DNA from 3 places in the Streptomyces sp. NPDC030222 genome. Region 1 is predicted to be linked to each of the others. Evidence: riboswitches for the same ligand, from Rfam matches in the RefSeq annotation. Region 1 holds a riboswitch; each other region holds the start of a gene.
The links. Region 1 has a riboswitch for cyclic di-AMP ahead of ACZ4Z5_RS05450 (M23 family metallopeptidase). Riboswitches for the same ligand answer to the same signal wherever they lie in the genome.

Region 1 (5,271 bases):
CATCGACGGCCAGACCGAACGGTCCTGGCGCGCCTCCCTGGACGCGGCGCTGACCTGGCGCCCCGAGGAGCTGTACCTGTATCCGCTGTACGTCCGGCCGCTGACCGGTCTGGCCCGGCGCACCGCCGTCACCGACGCCGCCTGGGACGAGCAGCGGCTGCGGCTGTACCGGCAGGGCCGCGACCATCTCCTGGCGAACGGCTACGAGCAGCTGTCGATGAGGATGTTCCGCCGCACCGACGCGCCGCCCCAGGGCGCGGACGACTACGCATGCCAGACGGACGGCATGATCGGCCTGGGATGCGGCGCCCGCTCGTACACCTCCACGCTCCACTACTCCTTCGACTACGCGGTCGGGACGGGCGCCGTGCGGACCATCATCGACGAGTACACGGCCACACAGGACTTCTCGCGCGCCGTGCACGGGCGGTACGTCGACGGGGACGAGGCCCGCCGGCGCCATCTGCTCCAGTCCCTCCTGCAGGCCGAGGGCATGGACCGGGCCGGGTACCTCGCACGGTTCGGTGCGCTGCCGGAGGAGCACTTCGCCGCCGAGCTGGAACGTTTCGCGGAACGCGGCTGGCTCGACGGCTCGGCGGCGGACCGGCTACGGCTCTCCCCGGAGGGCCTGGCCCACTCGGACGCGCTGGGCCCCGAGCTCTTCTCCCCCGCGGTACGGGCCGCGATGTCCGCGTACGAGGTCAGGTGACCTCCGTGGACCTCACGATCCTCTACCGCGGTCCGCTGGCGTCCTGCGACTACGACTGTCCGTACTGCCCGTTCGCCAAACGCCGCGACAGCCGCGAGCAGCTGCGCGCGGACCGTACGGCGCTGGAACGTTTCGTGGACTGGGCCGCCGGCAGCGAAGACCGGCTGTCGGTGCTCTTCACCCCCTGGGGCGAGGGCCTGGTGCGCTCCTGGTACCGGCGTGCGCTCACCGAGCTCTCGCACCTGCCGCACGTCCGCCGGGTCGCCATCCAGACCAACCTGAGCTGCCGCACCGACTGGACCGCGGAGGCCGACCTCGGCACGCTCGCGCTCTGGTGCACCTACCACCCGGGGCAGACCCCCTGCGACCGCTTCCTCGCCAAGTGCCGTGAGCTGGCCGGCCGCGGGGTCCGCTTCAGCGTCGGTGTGGTGGGCCTGCCCGCCCATCTGGGCGAGGCTCGGCAGCTGCGCGCGGCCCTGCCGTCCCATGTGTACCTGTGGGTGAACGCGGCCGAAGGCCACGTGTACACCGACGAGGAGGCCGCGCTGTGGACGGCACTCGATCCGCTGTTCCCGTACAGCCGGCACCCGCACCGTTCCGCGGGCCTGCCGTGCCGCACGGGCGAGTCCGTGATCTCGGTGGACGGCGACGGGACGGTACGCCGCTGCCATTTCGTCCGCACCGGGCTGGGGAACCTCTACGACGGCTCCTACCGCTCCGCCCTGCGTCCCCGGGCCTGCCCGCTCGCGGTCTGCGACTGCCACATCGGCTATGTGCACCTGGAGTCGCTGCCGCTCTACGACGTCTTCGCCGGCGGTGTCCTGGAGCGGATTCCCGCGGCCCCGGCGGACGGCCTCGGGCACCCCGCCGTGCCCTGACCGGTGCACCTCCCCGGGGCGGGTCCGGCAGGAGAGGACCGACCGGCCTGATCGCCTGCGGGGCACCGGGCCGGCGTCCGGCGGGATCCTCGGGCGCGCGCGGCGGGACGGTCGGATCAGAGAGGCAGGAGGTCCGGGCGTTTCGGCTCGACGCGGTCCCCGGAGGACTCGCCGCGCAGCCGGCGGCCGATCCAGGGCACCAGGTGTTCCCGGGCCCACTGGATGTCGTCGCGCCGCACCTCGAGCGTTCCCCGCGGCGGCTCCGGGGGCCAGGGCTGGTCGGGGTCGGCGGGAACGTCGAGCCCGAGGACCTGGGCGGCCCGGAGGGCGACGCGGGTGTGCCCCTCTGGCGAGAGGTGCAGCCTGTCGTCGTCCCAGGCCCTCCTGTCCTGGACGGACTTCAGGGACCACAGGTCGAGCACCGGGCAGTCGTACCGGTCGGCGATGGCCCGGACGTGCGCCGTGTAGGTCGCGATCTTGCCGCGCAGATGGCGGAGGACCGGCACTCCGCGGGTGTCGAAGCCGGTGGTGACCATGACGGTGCCCACGGCGGACGTGAGGTCGGCGACGGCCCGCTCGAAGCGCTCGGCGACGTCGTCGGGGTCGCTGCCGGGCCGGATGATGTCGTTGCCGCCGGCGCAGAAGCTCACCAGGTCCGGGGCGAGTTCCCTGGCCCGGGGCACCTGCTCGGCGACGATCTGGTCGAGCAGCCTGCCGCGCACGGCGAGGTTGGCGTACCGGAAGGTGTCGTTGTTCTCGGGCAGCCGGTCGGCGAGGAGCACGGCGAACCGGTCGGCCCATCCGACGAACCGACCGTCGGGGCCGGGGTCGCCGACTCCTTCGGTGAAGCTGTCACCGACAGCCGCGTACGACCCGATGACGGTTCTGTCCTGGTGTGTTGATCTCGAATCGTCTGCCACATCGACACATCATTCACCCCTGGAAGTGACCTACGCCACCGTAAGGAGGGGTTGACGACGGGTGAGATAGACCACCCGAACGGTTTCGGCCTGCCGGGAATACCGCGAGGTACCCGGCAGGCCGAACGGTCCGCGTTCCTGCGTCAGATGGTGACGCCGTGCTGGCGGAGGTAGGCCAGCGGATCCAGGTCCGAGCCGTAGTCCGGAGTGGTCCGGATCTCGAAGTGCAGGTGCGGACCGGAGGAGTTGCCGGTGCTGCCGGACAGGCCGATCTGCTGGCCCGGGCGCACGGTCTGCCCCGCCGAGACGGAGAGGGAGGACAGGTGGGCGTACTGCGAGTAGCGGCCGTCGGCGTGCTTGATGACGACCTGGTTGCCGTACGCGCCGGCCCAGCCCGCCGAGACGACGGTGCCGGCGCCGACGGCCTTGACGCTGGTGCCGGTGGGGGCGGCGAAGTCCACGCCGGTGTGGTAGCCGCTGGACCACATGGCGCCCGCCATGCGGTACGGGGTGGTGACCTGCGCGGCGACCGGGGCCACGAAGCCGGCGGCGCTCGGGGCGGCGGCCGTGTCGCCTGCCGCACCGGCGGGCGCGGCGGGCTTGGACTCGGCAGGGGCGGCCTTCGCGGGAGCGGCGACCTGGGCGGGAGCGGACTTGGCGGGGGCCCACGCGGTGCGGGTCGGCGTAGTGGCGGCCCGGTTGCGGCCGGCCTGGTTCTTGGCGCCGAGGGTGAGCTTGGTGCCCGGCTGGATGAGAGCGGGGTCGCCGCCGATGACACGCCGGTTGTCGTTGTAGAGCCGCATCCAGCCGCCGCGCACCTCGTGCTGCTCGGCGATCTTCGACAGGCAGTCGCCGGGGACCACGCGGTAGGTCTTCGGTGCGGCCTGCGGAGCGGCGGCCTTGACGGTCGCCGGGGCGGAGACTGCGGCGATGTGCCGGGGTGCCACGGCGGGGGCGGCCGCGGGGGCGGCGGCCTGGGCTCCGACGGTGCCGATGAGCGGGATGGCGAGTGCGGCGCCACCGGTGCCGGCCGCGACGAAGCCGCGGGTGATCGGCGTGGACTTGGGACGACGGTGCTTGCCCTTGGGCATGGCGCATTCCTCTCCTGCGCCTGCGAGGTGAGCTGTCGGGTTCGGGCTGGAGATGCCCGGCCGCGCCGAGGCGCGACTTCACCCCGAGCCGTCCCGGTGCGGACACCGGCACGGCGGCTTACCTGGTTCCCCCGCTCCTGCCGCAAAGGTGGTGGGTGCGGTATTCCGGGCGGCGGCAGGATTCGGCGGTCCGCCCGGATTCGACGGCGACGCTAAACGAATGGGGCGGCACGGACAAGGAGTGCATTTTCGGTACGGCATAGCAGAGCGGAAATCATGCCGGAATTCCGGTGACACTCCGTTTATTTCCGATCATTGAAACCAATGCGACCCTTGGGACTTGGGCCCCCAGGACGGACACATACCGTCACAGATGAGATCCTGCTCACCCGGGCCGATACCGGGAATTCCCTCCCCATTACAGATATGGAGCCTTATGGAGAGTTCACTCTAAAAACCCTCAAATCGGACAGTTCACCCTGATTCGGCTTTTCCATCCGGAAGGTCGTCGGGAAGGCCATCCGGAAGACGACCCGGAACGCCGCCCGGGGCGCCGTCGGGGGCGCGAAGGGGCTTTGCGCACCTCGAGAAGGTTGCCCGAGGAACCTGTGTCGTATCGTCTGACAAAGCCACGGCGATCAGGCGCCGCCGGCAGGGACACTTCAGGAGCCCCCGTGACGCAGCAGATTCCGCAGGTGTCGTCGGCCGAGCGCGAGCCCGAGCTCGCCGGAGTGCGGAACTTCCGTGACGTGGGCGGACTGCCGACCGTGGACGGCAGGAGGATCCGCTACGGACGGCTCTACCGCAGTGGGCACCTGGCGCACGCCACCGACACCGACGCCTCGTTTCTCGCCGCACTGGGGCTGCACACGATCTTCGACTTCCGCAACTCCGCCGACCAGAAGCTGGAGGGACCCGACGTCGCCCTGCCGGGCGTGCGGAACGTCAACATCCCGCTGTCCGACCCGGCCGACGGCGCCGAGTTCTGGAAGATGGTCCGCGACGGGAGCATCGACGAACTGCGTGACATCCTCGCCGACGGCAAGGCGGCGAAGCGCATGTCCGACTCCTACCGCGAGATCATCACGCAGCGCACTGCCGAACACAGCCGCGTCCTTCACGCGTTGGCGGAGGACAGCGTCCCCGCCCTGATGCACTGCGCGGCCGGCAAGGACCGCGCGGGCCTGTCGATCGCGGTGACGCTGCTCGCCGTCGGCGTCGAGCGGGACGCCATCGAAGCCGACTACCTCAAGTCCAACGACCCGCACCGCCGTTACAAGGTGCACCGCGGCGGGGACCACACGGCCACCATCCCGGACGAGGTGATGGAACTGCTCAGCCCCCTGTTCGACGCCCGCAGCGAGTATCTGGCCTCGGCGTTCACCGCCATCGAGGAGACCTGGGGCTCGACCGGGCGCTACCTCACCGACGGCCTGGGCCTGGCCCCGGAGACACGTGAGCGGCTCCGCGAGCGGCTGGTCGACGGCGGCTGACGACGGCCGGCGGGTCCGGCCTCCCGGGTCAGCGCTGCGCGCCCAGGGTGAAGAGCAGATAGACGAAGGCCGCGAAGAGATGGCCCGCCACGATGTACACGAAGAGGCGGATCGCCAGACCGCGCGGGATGCGCTCCTCGACGTAGCGGCGGGCTGCGGACTTGTCTTCCGGCATGTCAG
Region 2 (5,271 bases), on a different contig from region 1:
TTGGCGACGCGGTCCGAACGGGCCGGGGCACCGGTCTTGATCTGGCCGCAGTTGGTGGCGACGGCCAGGTCGGCGATGGTGGTGTCCTCGGTCTCGCCGGAGCGGTGGGACATCATGCACTTGAAGCCGTTGCGCTGGGCGAGCTCGACGGCGTCGAGGGTCTCGGTCAGCGAGCCGATCTGGTTGACCTTGACCAGCAGGGCGTTGGCGGTGTCGTTCTCGATGCCGCGGGCGAGGCGTTCGGGGTTGGTGACGAACAGGTCGTCGCCGACGAGCTGGACCTTGTCACCGAGCCTGTCGGTGATGGTCTTCCAGCCGTCCCAGTCCTCCTCGTTCAGCGGGTCCTCGATGGAGACCAGCGGGTACGCGTCGACGAGCTCGGCGTAGTAGTCGGTCATCTCCGCGGCGGTACGGGTCTGGCCCTCGAACTCGTAGACGCCGTCCTTGTGGAACTCGGTGGCGGCGACGTCGAGCGCCAGCGCGATGTCCTGGCCCGGCTGGTAACCGGCCTTCTTGATGGCCTCCACGATCAGGTCGAGGGCGGCGCGGTTGGACTCCAGGTTCGGGGCGAAGCCGCCCTCGTCGCCGAGGCCGGTGGACAGGCCGCGCTCCTTGAGCACGCCCTTGAGCGCGTGGTAGGTCTCCGTGCCCCAGCGCAGGGCCTCGGAGAACGACTCGGCGCCGATCGGGGCGATCATGAACTCCTGGATGTCGACGTTGGAGTCCGCGTGGGCTCCGCCGTTGAGGATGTTCATCATCGGCACGGGCAGGACGTGCGCGTTGGGTCCGCCGAGGTAGCGGAAGAGCGGCAGGTCGGAGGCCTCGGACGCGGCGTGCGCGACGGCGAGGGAGACACCGAGGATGGCGTTGGCGCCGAGCGAGGACTTGTCCGGGGTGGCGTCCAGGTCGAACATCGCCTGGTCGATCAGACGCTGCTCGGTGGCGTCGTAGCCGACCAGCTCGGGGCCGATCTGCTCGATGACGGCGAGGACGGCCTTCTCGACACCCTTGCCGCCGTAGCGGTTCGTGTCACCGTCGCGGAGCTCGAGGGCCTCGAACGCACCGGTGGAGGCACCGGACGGCACGGCAGCACGGCCGGTGCTGCCGTCGTCGAGGCCGACCTCGACCTCGACGGTGGGGTTGCCTCGGGAGTCGAGGATTTCCCGGGCTACGACGACGTCGATGGACGGCACGAGCATCTCCTTCTGGGATGTGACGCTTGAAACGCATGGTCTCTTTGGCCTTGCGGCAAGAGACTAACCGGCCCGGGGGCGGAGCCCCGCCGGTGCCCGCCCCGTGGGACGAAAAGAATCACGAAAGCCTGCGATCCGGCCTTACGACACCGAAACGGGAAGAAGCCCCGACCCGGCGCGCACGGGGGGAAAAGCGCACCGGGCCGGGGCGGTCGGCGGATGCATCGCCTCAGAAGAGGTGATGCACGCTCAGGCGAGACGGAGCTTCTGTCCCGGGAGGATCAGGTCGGCGCTCTTGAGGACGTCCTTGTTCAGCTCGAAGAGCTTCTTCCAGCCGCCCTTGACCTTCTGCTGGGTCGCGATGCCGCCGAGGGTGTCACCGGCCTTGACGGTGTAGACGGCCTTCTTGACGGCCGGTCGGGCCTCGCTCCGGGAGGCCCGCTCCGCCGCGACGGCGGCCTTCGGCGCGGCGGGCTTCGACACGGCGGGCTTGGGGGCAGCGGTCACGGCGCCGGTGTAGGGGGCATTGGAGAGACCGACACCGCAGACGGGCCAGGCGCCCTTGCCCTGTCCGGCGAGGACCTTCTCGGCGATCAGGATCTGCTGCTGCTTGGTCGCCTTGTCGGCGGTCGGCGCGTAGGCGGTGCCGCCGTACGCCGCCCAGGTGGAGGCCGAGAACTGCAGGCCGCCGTAGTAGCCGTTGCCGGTGTTGATGGACCAGTTGCCGGTGGACTCGCACTGGGCGACCTTCTCCCACTCGGCGGCGGTCGCGGCGGACGCGGACCCGGACGCCATGAGCGGCACGGCGACGGCGGCGCCGGCGACACCGGCGTACGCGACGAGACGGGTGGCCTTGGACGGACGACGGTGCTTGCCCTTGCTGGAAAACAGCATGGTTCGACTCCTCACCGACGCCTGCGAGGTGAGCTGTCGGGTTCGGGCCGGATGAGTGCCCGGCCGCGCGCTGGGCGCGCGGCTCCACCCCTAGCCGGCCAAGGCCGTCCGACACGGCGTCACAGAGGACGCGTGTCAACGGCCAGGCCCGGCACTTACCTTGGGTCCCCCGCTCCTGCCTTCGGCGCTTGCGCGACGCATGGTCCCGGCGTCCGCCGGCAGGACTCGGCGTGCGGTCGTCGGGGCTCGCGGTGGCGAGCGGTTACGACCGTAAACACACATCTCGGCGCGGTACAAAGCCGATCAGGGTCAAAGAGACTCATGTCTCACTTACACAGAAACGGACAATCCGCCGCGAACTACTTGTGATTGATGAGCAAGTTGTCCGACTTGCCCGCCTCGGCCGACTCTGTGGCCTCGGTCTCGCCCTCCGTTGCAGACGTTCCGAGTGCAAGGCTCTGGCCAGGGCGAATGAGATTCGGGTTGGCGCCGATCGTCTCGCGGTTCGCCTCGTAGAGGGCCGCCCAGCCGCCGTCAAGCTGCTGCTCGTCGACGATGACCGACAGGTTGTCACCGGGCCTGACGGTGTAGGCATCGGCACCGACGGCCGCGTCACGCGCCGATCCGTCACCTCGTGAGGCATGACGGCCACTCTGGTGGATATTGTCCGTATTGCCAGCATCTGCCCCGGCTTCAGCAGCCGGGACTCCGCGATGCTTGCCGGTACCGGCCTGGACCTCGGGGGCCGTGGACTCCGTGGCACCCGGGGCCCCGGTTTCGACCTCCTCCGCGGCACCCTTCGCGGCTCCCTCGGCGCCGCGTGCGGGCGCACCGGTCGTACCGGCCTCCGGAGCGACGGCGACGGCCCCCTCGGCCGCGTCCGCTGCCGCACCCTCGACGGACTCGCCACCCTCGCCCTGTTCGCCGGACTTGTCCGACCCATTCGATCCATCCGACTCGTTCGCCTTGTCGGACTCCACCGGATTCGTGGGCTTCACCGGCTGCACGGGGGTTCCCGGGTCCACGTCCGCATGGGCGCCGCCCTCGGCCAGTCCGGCGCTCACCGCGCAGGACTGCCAGGCGTCGGGGCCGCTGCCGGCGAGGACCTTCTCCGCGACGGCGATCTGCTGGGCGCGGCTGGCGAGGTCCGGGCGCGACGCGTAGGCGGAGCCGCCGTAGGCGTCCCACTGCTCCTGCGTGAGCTGGAGACCGCCGTACTCGCCGTTGCCGAAGTCGGCACTCCACATCCGGCCGCTCTCGCAGTCGGCGACCCTGTTCCAGGTCTCCGCGTCGGCGGCGTTGGCGTTGGCCGCCGCGAGCAGCGGAAGGGCCAGTGCGGAGCCGGTCACCCCCGCGGCGACGACAAGGGCGGGAGCCTGACGGGGTCGGCGGTGTCTACCGTTCCCGGAGCGCATGCGGTGGGCCTTTCGCGTGACTACTGGGATGGACGGTGAACCTAGCCGCATTCGAACGTCAGTCACAAGTCGATGCAGCGCAGATCACGTGAAAGTCACGAATTTGATGGTGCGTCAGTTTCGATGAGGGGTGAACTCTACGGGCAATGTGCGCAATCCCCGCATGATGAGTCCCCCACGCCATCGCAAATCGGCTGGATCGACCGCAAGCCGCAGATCGGGCAAGCGGGTCAGGAGCGTCGCAAGTGCCGTCTGGCCCTCCAGTCTTGCCAGCGGCGCTCCGAGGCAGTAGTGGATGCCGTGCCCGTAGCCGAGGTGCTGGTTGTCGCGCCGGGCCAGGTCCAGCGTGTCCGGGTCGTCGAAGCGCTCCGGATCACGGTCGGCGGCGGCGAGAACGACCAGCACGGGATCGCCGGCCTCGATGCGCTCCCCCCCGAGGGAAAGCGCTTGCGTGGCGAACCGCCACGTCGCGAGCTCCACCGGCCCGTCGTAGCGCAGCAGTTCCTCGACGCCCGTTGCCAGCAGGCCGGTCTCCCCGGCGGCCAGCGACGTCTGCAACCGCTCCCGCTGGACGGGGTTCCGCAGCAGTGCGTAGGTGCCGTTGCCGATGAGGTTGACGGTCGTCTCGAAGCCGGCGAAGAGCAGGATGAACGCCATCGCGGCGGCTTCGTTCTCGGTCAGGTGCTCGCCGTGGTCACTGGCCCGGATCAGACCGGAGATCAGGTCCTCGCCCGGGTCCTCCCGCTTGCGGTGGATGAGCTCGGCCAGATAGCCCCGCATCCTCTTCACCGAACGGGCGACCCCGCCGCGCGGACCTCCCCCGTGCCGGATCATCATTCCCGCCCAGTCACGGAAGTCGTCCTGGTCTTCCGAGGGGACCCCGAGCATGTCGCAAATGGCGTAAATGGGGAGCGGGAAGGCGAATTCGTGGATGAGGTCGGCCTCCCCTTTTGTTGCAAAGCCGTCGATGAGACGGTCCGTCAGCTCCTGCACGCGCGGCGCGAACTCCGCGACGCGGCGCGGGGTGAACGCCTTGGACACCAGCCGCCGCAGCCGGGTGTGGTCCGGCGGGTCGATGTTGAGCAGATGCGTCATCAGCTCGGCCTTGCGCTCGCCGGGAATGCCCGTCTTCCCCTTGGCGTGGGCGGGTTCGTCATGGTGCGCGGGATTCTTCGACAGCCGCTGGTCGGCCAGCGCCTGCTTGGCGTCCGCGTACCGCGTCACCAGCCAGGCCTCGACCCCGCTGGGCAGCCTGGTGCGGTGCACCGGCGCGTGCTCCCGCAGCCAGGCGTACGCGGGATAGGGGTCGGAGGCGAACTCCCAGGTGAAGAGCTGGGGAGGCGTTCCTGCGGAGTCGTGGGCGGGGCTGTCGGCGTTCACCCCTCGACGTTAGCCCCGACGGTCAGTCACCGGTCGGGCAGTCCCTCGGCCACGCGGATGGCGTCACGGTAGGCACGGCCCGCGGCGCGCAGCGCGGCCTCCGGGTCGACGCCCTCGGACTGGGCGCGGACGGCCAGGGCGAGGAGTTCGTAGCCGATGCCGTCACCGGCTGGCAGCGGGACGTCCAGCCCCGCCGTACGGACCCGGGAGGCGAGCTTCGCGACGAGGGCCAGACCCGGCTGGCCCAGCGGTACGCCGTCGGTGACCGACTCGCGCTGCTTCTCCGCGGCCTTGGTGCGCAGCCAGTGCTCCTTGACGTCCTCCGCGGTCTCGGCGGTCTCCTCGCCGAAGACGTGCGGGTGGCGGTGGATCAGCTTCTCCACGATCGT
Region 3 (5,271 bases), on a different contig from region 1:
GGCTCGGTCCTCTGGAGCCGCTCGCGCTGTCCTCGATGCGGGCGCGCTCCATGGCGCGTGCCTTCGCGGCCCGCACGTACGGCGGCACGGCGGCGGCGAACGCGGTCGGCGAGTACGAGGCGTGCGCGACGGCGCTGGCGTTCCTGCGGCACCGGGCGCGCCGGGAGTCTCCGGGCCCGGACTTCACGGCCAGGGAGCAGGAACTGCTGCACCACCTGTGGCACCGCAGGAACGTCGCCGGCCCGGCACTGGCGTACGCGGCGCAGGCCTCGGGCCGGGTCGTGTTCCCGGGGTCGCTCCCGCCCGCGTTCCCGGCGCCCCATGGCCGGCCGGCGCCGTACGCCCGGCCCGCGCCCTACTCCCAGCCGGTGCCCGGCCGGTACGCACCGTGGCAGGCAGGACAGGCGCCGGGCCCGTTCCCCGACCAGGGCGCGTCACATCCGGGCCCGTTCCCCCACCAGGGCCCGTCACATCCGGGCCCCTACCGGAACCCGGCACCGCACCCGGTACCGCACGGCCACCCGGGAGGGAATCCGTATCTGCGGGACTGACGTCCGCACCTGCGGGCCGGAGTGGGGGTGCCGCTCAGACGCGGCCGGAGTACCGAAAAGCCCGGGACAACCGACAAGCCCGGGACGACCGAGGATCCGGGGACGACGGAGGATCCGGGGACGACGGAGGATCCGGGGACGAAAAGACCGGCAGCCCAGGCGTCGGGGGGAGTGCGCCAGGGCTGCCGGGGTTCGAGGGCGGGGCTCAGTGCGTACGGATCAGGGGGTGAGGCCCTTGCTGCGCATCCAGGCCATCGGGTCCAGGGTGCTGCCGCCGGACGACTTGACCTCCATGTGGAGGTGCGGGCCGGTGACATTGCCGGTCGCGCCGACGCGGCCGATGGTCTGGCCGGTGGAGACCTGGCCGGAGGTGACGGTCATGGAGGACAGGTGGCAGTACCAGATCTCCGTGCCGTCGCTGAGCTCGAGCACGATCCGGTAGCCGTAGGCGCCGGACCAGCCGGCCGACTTGATCGTACCGCCGTGCACGGCCTTGACCGGCGTACCGGTCGGGGCGGCGAAGTCCAGTCCGGTGTGGTAGCCGGAGGACCACATGGACCCGGACTGACCGTAGGTGGAGGTGATCGTGTACGAGGAGGTGGGCAGCGAGTAGCTCGCCGCGAGCTTGGCGAGACGCTCGGCCTCGGCCTTCTCCGCAGCGGCCTTCTCGGCGGCCGCCTTCTCCTCGGCGGCCTTCTTCGCCGCTGCTTCCTGCTTCGCCTTGGACTCGGCTGCGGCCTTGTCGGCGGCGGCCTTCTCCGCGGCCTCGGCGGCCGCGGCCTCCGCGCTTGCCTGCTGCTGCTCGGCCTGCTGGAGGATCCGGGCGCGCAGTGCCTCACCGGCGTCGGTGCTGCCCTGCTTGATGTCCGCGTCGGTGACTCCGGCGGAGGTGAACGGGGTGGCGGCGACGACCTCGTCCGGCTTGGGTGCCGCCTTGCTGTCGTCCTCGAGCAGGGAGCCGATGCCCGGAATGGACTCGGCGTCCGGGAGGTCGGGCAGCGAGATGGAGACCGGGGGCTTGTCCTGCGCGGTGGCGAGGCCACCCGCGCCGACGGCCGCGATCACACCGACGCCGAGGACTGTGGAGCTGCGGGCCAGACCGCCGCGCTGCTTGGCGACCCGGTGCCTGCCGCGGACGGGCCTGACGGTCTCCGCGGAGGGGTTCCACTCCTCCCACGTCTCGTTCTCGGCCGGGCCGGTCCCGTAGACGGATGCGAGGGACGCGGAACCGGCGAGAGCCGTGGGGGCTTCGGCAGGCCTGTTGGACGCCACGAAGGCGCGCTCCTTTCCTTCCCTTCGCCTACCGGGTTAGCTGACGGGTTCGGAGCAGGAAGGTCTCCTACGGGCCTCGAAAGGCGCCCGATTCACCCCAAGTTGGTGGTTCCCCGGTTCCCTTGCGGGATTCGGCGCATGTGCGCACGGTGCCGTCCGGCGACGGCTGGGACGACCGCGCTGCGTTATCGAACGTTAATAGACAGCGGGGTCCGATTCCAAGCGCTTCCCAGTGATCGTTAAGAGCTTGGGCCTGAACTTATCCGGACATACACTCTCAGATGCGGTCGAGTTGACGGTAATTCAGTTGCGCATCCACCCCGCCAGTTCCTGACGGTGCATCAATTGTTATGCGCACGGGTGCCACGCGATTACGGAGCGTGGCAACGATGCGGGGCGGGGGTGGCTGCGCACCAGCAACTGCGGCACCACGGACGTCATGGGGCTGCGGGGATCGCCCTGCCCCGGTCCGGCCGCTGTTCCGCCGGGCTCGCCACCGCCAGCAGCGCCATGTCGTCCGTCGAATTGCCGCCTGTGTACTGGTTCACATCGCCGACGAGGACGTCGAGGAGGTCCTGCGGTCCGTCGAAGGTCCGGTCGGCCAGCCGGGCCTGCGGATCGTAGAAGTCCCCCCGCTCGTCCCGGGCCTCCGACAGGCCGTCCGTGTAGAACAAAAGCGTCGAACCAGGTGGAAAGGGTGTCTCGTCCGTCCGGCCCGACCAGGAGACCAGCTCCGACATTCCCAGTGGCAGCGCCGGCTCGGTGGGCGCCAGCACGGTCAGCGTCCCGTCCGCGTGGAGCATCAGCGGCTCCGGATGCCCGCGGTTCACCAGGCGTACGACGGACCCGCCCGGCGGGATCTCCGCCAGGACGGCCGTGGCGAAACCCTCGGCCTCCTCGGTCCTGGACCGTCGCGTGCCCTCCCGGCCGAGCGCCTGCTCGAGCCGGCGCGCCACCGCGTCGAGGCTGCTCTCCCGCGCCGCGGCCTCCCGGAACGCGCCGATGAGGACGGCCACCGCCGCCACCGCCTCCATGCCCTTGCCCCGTACGTCCCCCAGGACCAGCCGCACCCCGAAGGGGGTGTCCTGCACCGCGTACAGATCACCCCCGATGAACGCGTCCTCCTGCGCCGCCTCGTACCGCGCGGCGACCCGGAGTCCGCCGATCCGGTCGAGCGGGGTCGGCAGCACCGCCCGCTGGGCCGTCTCCGCGATCACCCGTGCCGAGGCCAGCCGCTCCCCGCTGCGCCGCACCACCCGGTTGATCACCATGGCGAGCACCGCCACCGTCACCACGGTCGACAGCTCCGTCGCCCACTCCGCGCGGGCTTCCGGACCGTGCAGGAAGGCCAGCAGCAGCACGGCGAGCACCGAGGTCACGCCGGTGACGACCGTGACGAGGAACGAGAAGAACGGTGCCGCGATCAGCGGAGCGGCGGAGAAGAAGGGGGCGGCGGTGACTTCGGCCGGGGTGGCGAGGTCGATGACGATGCCCGCGACGATGAGGAGGACGGGGAGGGCCCGGACGAAGCGCCCGGCGCCACGACGGGAACCGTCACCGTCATCGGAGGGGTCGCTGCCGGTCGCACCGCCGGCCGCACCGGTCGCACCGGTCGCGTGGCCGGTTGCCCGGGAACGGTCGGCGGCCGCGGGGCGGTCGGCGGCCTGTGGGCTGACCGTCCCGTGGAGGGCCGACCCACGCCGCGTGTTCTCCGGCGCGCCGCCGCCCGGACCCTTTCCGCGGCCGTTCCGCCCGCTCGGGCCCTCGCCGTCGTCGGGGTTCCTCCTGTCGTCGTTCAGGTCGTTCCCGTCGTTCCTGCCCAGTCCGCCCACGGCTGCGGACGGTACCGCGCCGCGTCCGGAGTGGCCGGAGCCGCGCCGAACGACGAGCGGGCCTCGGCCATCCGGACTACCCGTCGGTGGCCCTGCGTCCGTGCCCCTGCCGTCCGAGCCTCTGTGCCGCCCCTGTACGCACGAGGGCCCGGATCCTCATGGATCCGGGCCTCGTGATCATCAGTAGCGGGGACAGGATTTGAACCTGCGACCTCTGGGTTATGAGCCCAGCGAGCTACCGAGCTGCTCCACCCCGCGTCGGTAGGCACAACCTTACGCCATCTTCGGACCGGTGCGCGCCACCTTTTCCGCGGGCTCCGTGCGGATCAGCCCTCCTGGCTGCCGCGGCGCCGCCGGGCACCGGCCCAGGCGAGTGCGCCGCCGACGGCCACCAGGCCCGCGGCACCGGCCGCCATGGCCACGGTCCCGGACGATCCCGTGCTCGCGAGGGAGCCGTTCGAGGTCGTCGTGGTCCCGCCCGTGGTCGTGACGGTCGACGTGGTCGTCGTCCCCGTGGACACCGACGGGGTGGGGCTCGGCGTCGCCGACGGGGAGGCGCTGCTCGACGGCTTCGGGGACGGGACCGCGGGGTGCGGCTTCGGCCCGACCAGGACGACACGGGAATCCGAGGCGAACGGGTGCGTGTTGCCGGACGTCAGCGCGACCTTCGCGTGCAGCCTCAGCGGAACGTTCTTCGTGGCGCCGACCGGGCTCGTCACGCCGATGCGCAGCGGGAAGCTGTGCACCGCGCGGTCGCCGAAGCCCTCGGGGACCTCCGGGAGCCGCCAGACGTTACGGCCGGAGTACTCCAGCTTCCGCCACTCGCCCTGCTGGAGGAGTTCGACCACGAGGCGCGGCGCGGCCGGGGCCTTCTTGTCCTGTTCGACGTACAGGGTGGTGGCGAGGCCCGTGTCGAAGCGGCCTTCGCCCCGCGGCTGGAGGGACAGCGTCATCGTGCGCCGCTCACCGGGACGCACGACGCCCTCGGGGCCCTCGCCGAACCAGACGCCGAGCCCGCCGGACTTCAGGGCGGGGTCGGCCTGGAAGGTCACGCGCCCGGCCTCGGGGTTCTGCACCTGCCCGGCGGGGGCTGCGAACGTGAGGCGCAGATTGCCGTTGTTGGTGGGGTAGTTCTTGCCCAGACCGACGGTCACCTTCCAGGTGAACGACGACTTGGCAGGCACGACGAAGGGCACCGGAGCGGGGGCCTTGCGGGCGTTCTTCGCCTCGGTCCCGGCGCCCTCGGCTCCCGCCTCGCCGTCCTTCCCGGCCGGCTTGGACGTTCCCGCCGTACCGGACGCGACGGAGGCCCCGGAGACGGCAGTGCCGAGCGGCGTGCCGGAGTTCTTCGGGCTCCGCAGCGTCTGCGACACCGCGGAGGTCCTGGCCGCCTTGACGGGGTCGGAGTCCTTCAGGCTCCGCGGTTCCCCGGCCGGCGCTGCGGGCGGAGCGGGCGGGGCGTCCTTCCCGGGCTTCTCGGCCTTCTCGCCCTGGGTGGCCTTCTCGCCCTGGGCCGGCTTCTCGCCCTGGGCCGGCTTCTCGCCCTGGGCGCCCCCGCCCGTAGCCTTGGCCTGCTTCGGCTGGAAGAGTCCCAGGAAGGCCACGCCGTCCTGCGC

Region 2: it holds a riboswitch for cyclic di-AMP, as region 1 does, so the genes downstream of both, ACZ4Z5_RS15835 (transglycosylase family protein) here and ACZ4Z5_RS05450 (M23 family metallopeptidase) in region 1, are expected to answer to the same signal.
Region 3: it holds a riboswitch for cyclic di-AMP, as region 1 does, so the genes downstream of both, ACZ4Z5_RS04735 (M23 family metallopeptidase) here and ACZ4Z5_RS05450 (M23 family metallopeptidase) in region 1, are expected to answer to the same signal.

What each region holds. Positions count from the first base shown of each region.
Region 1 covers NZ_JBVICA010000003.1:141,788-147,058, reverse strand. Annotated here, with positions in the region: gene ACZ4Z5_RS05465 (STM4012 family radical SAM protein) at 1-709, shown strand, start outside; gene ACZ4Z5_RS05460 (STM4011 family radical SAM protein) at 715-1,587, shown strand; gene ACZ4Z5_RS05455 (SGNH/GDSL hydrolase family protein) at 1,704-2,507, opposite strand; gene ACZ4Z5_RS05450 (M23 family metallopeptidase) at 2,651-3,598, opposite strand; cyclic di-AMP (ydaO/yuaA leader) riboswitch at 3,603-3,762, opposite strand; gene ACZ4Z5_RS05445 (tyrosine-protein phosphatase) at 4,273-5,091, shown strand; gene ACZ4Z5_RS05440 (DUF6126 family protein) at 5,120-5,266, opposite strand; gene ACZ4Z5_RS05435 (helix-turn-helix domain-containing protein) at 5,268-5,271, opposite strand, start outside.
Region 2 covers NZ_JBVICA010000009.1:148,409-153,679, reverse strand. Annotated here, with positions in the region: gene eno (phosphopyruvate hydratase) at 1-1,199, opposite strand, end outside; gene ACZ4Z5_RS15835 (transglycosylase family protein) at 1,443-2,087, opposite strand; cyclic di-AMP (ydaO/yuaA leader) riboswitch at 2,091-2,284, opposite strand; gene ACZ4Z5_RS15830 (transglycosylase family protein) at 2,447-3,436, opposite strand; gene ACZ4Z5_RS15825 (cytochrome P450 family protein) at 3,617-4,882, opposite strand; gene ACZ4Z5_RS15820 (nucleoside triphosphate pyrophosphohydrolase) at 4,909-5,271, opposite strand, start outside.
Region 3 covers NZ_JBVICA010000002.1:464,437-469,707, reverse strand. Annotated here, with positions in the region: gene ACZ4Z5_RS04740 (PrsW family intramembrane metalloprotease) at 1-551, shown strand, start outside; gene ACZ4Z5_RS04735 (M23 family metallopeptidase) at 771-1,823, opposite strand; cyclic di-AMP (ydaO/yuaA leader) riboswitch at 1,834-1,970, opposite strand; gene ACZ4Z5_RS04730 (PP2C family protein-serine/threonine phosphatase) at 2,261-3,655, opposite strand; tRNA gene ACZ4Z5_RS04725 (tRNA-Met) at 3,840-3,913, opposite strand; gene ACZ4Z5_RS04720 (hypothetical protein) at 3,982-5,271, opposite strand, start outside.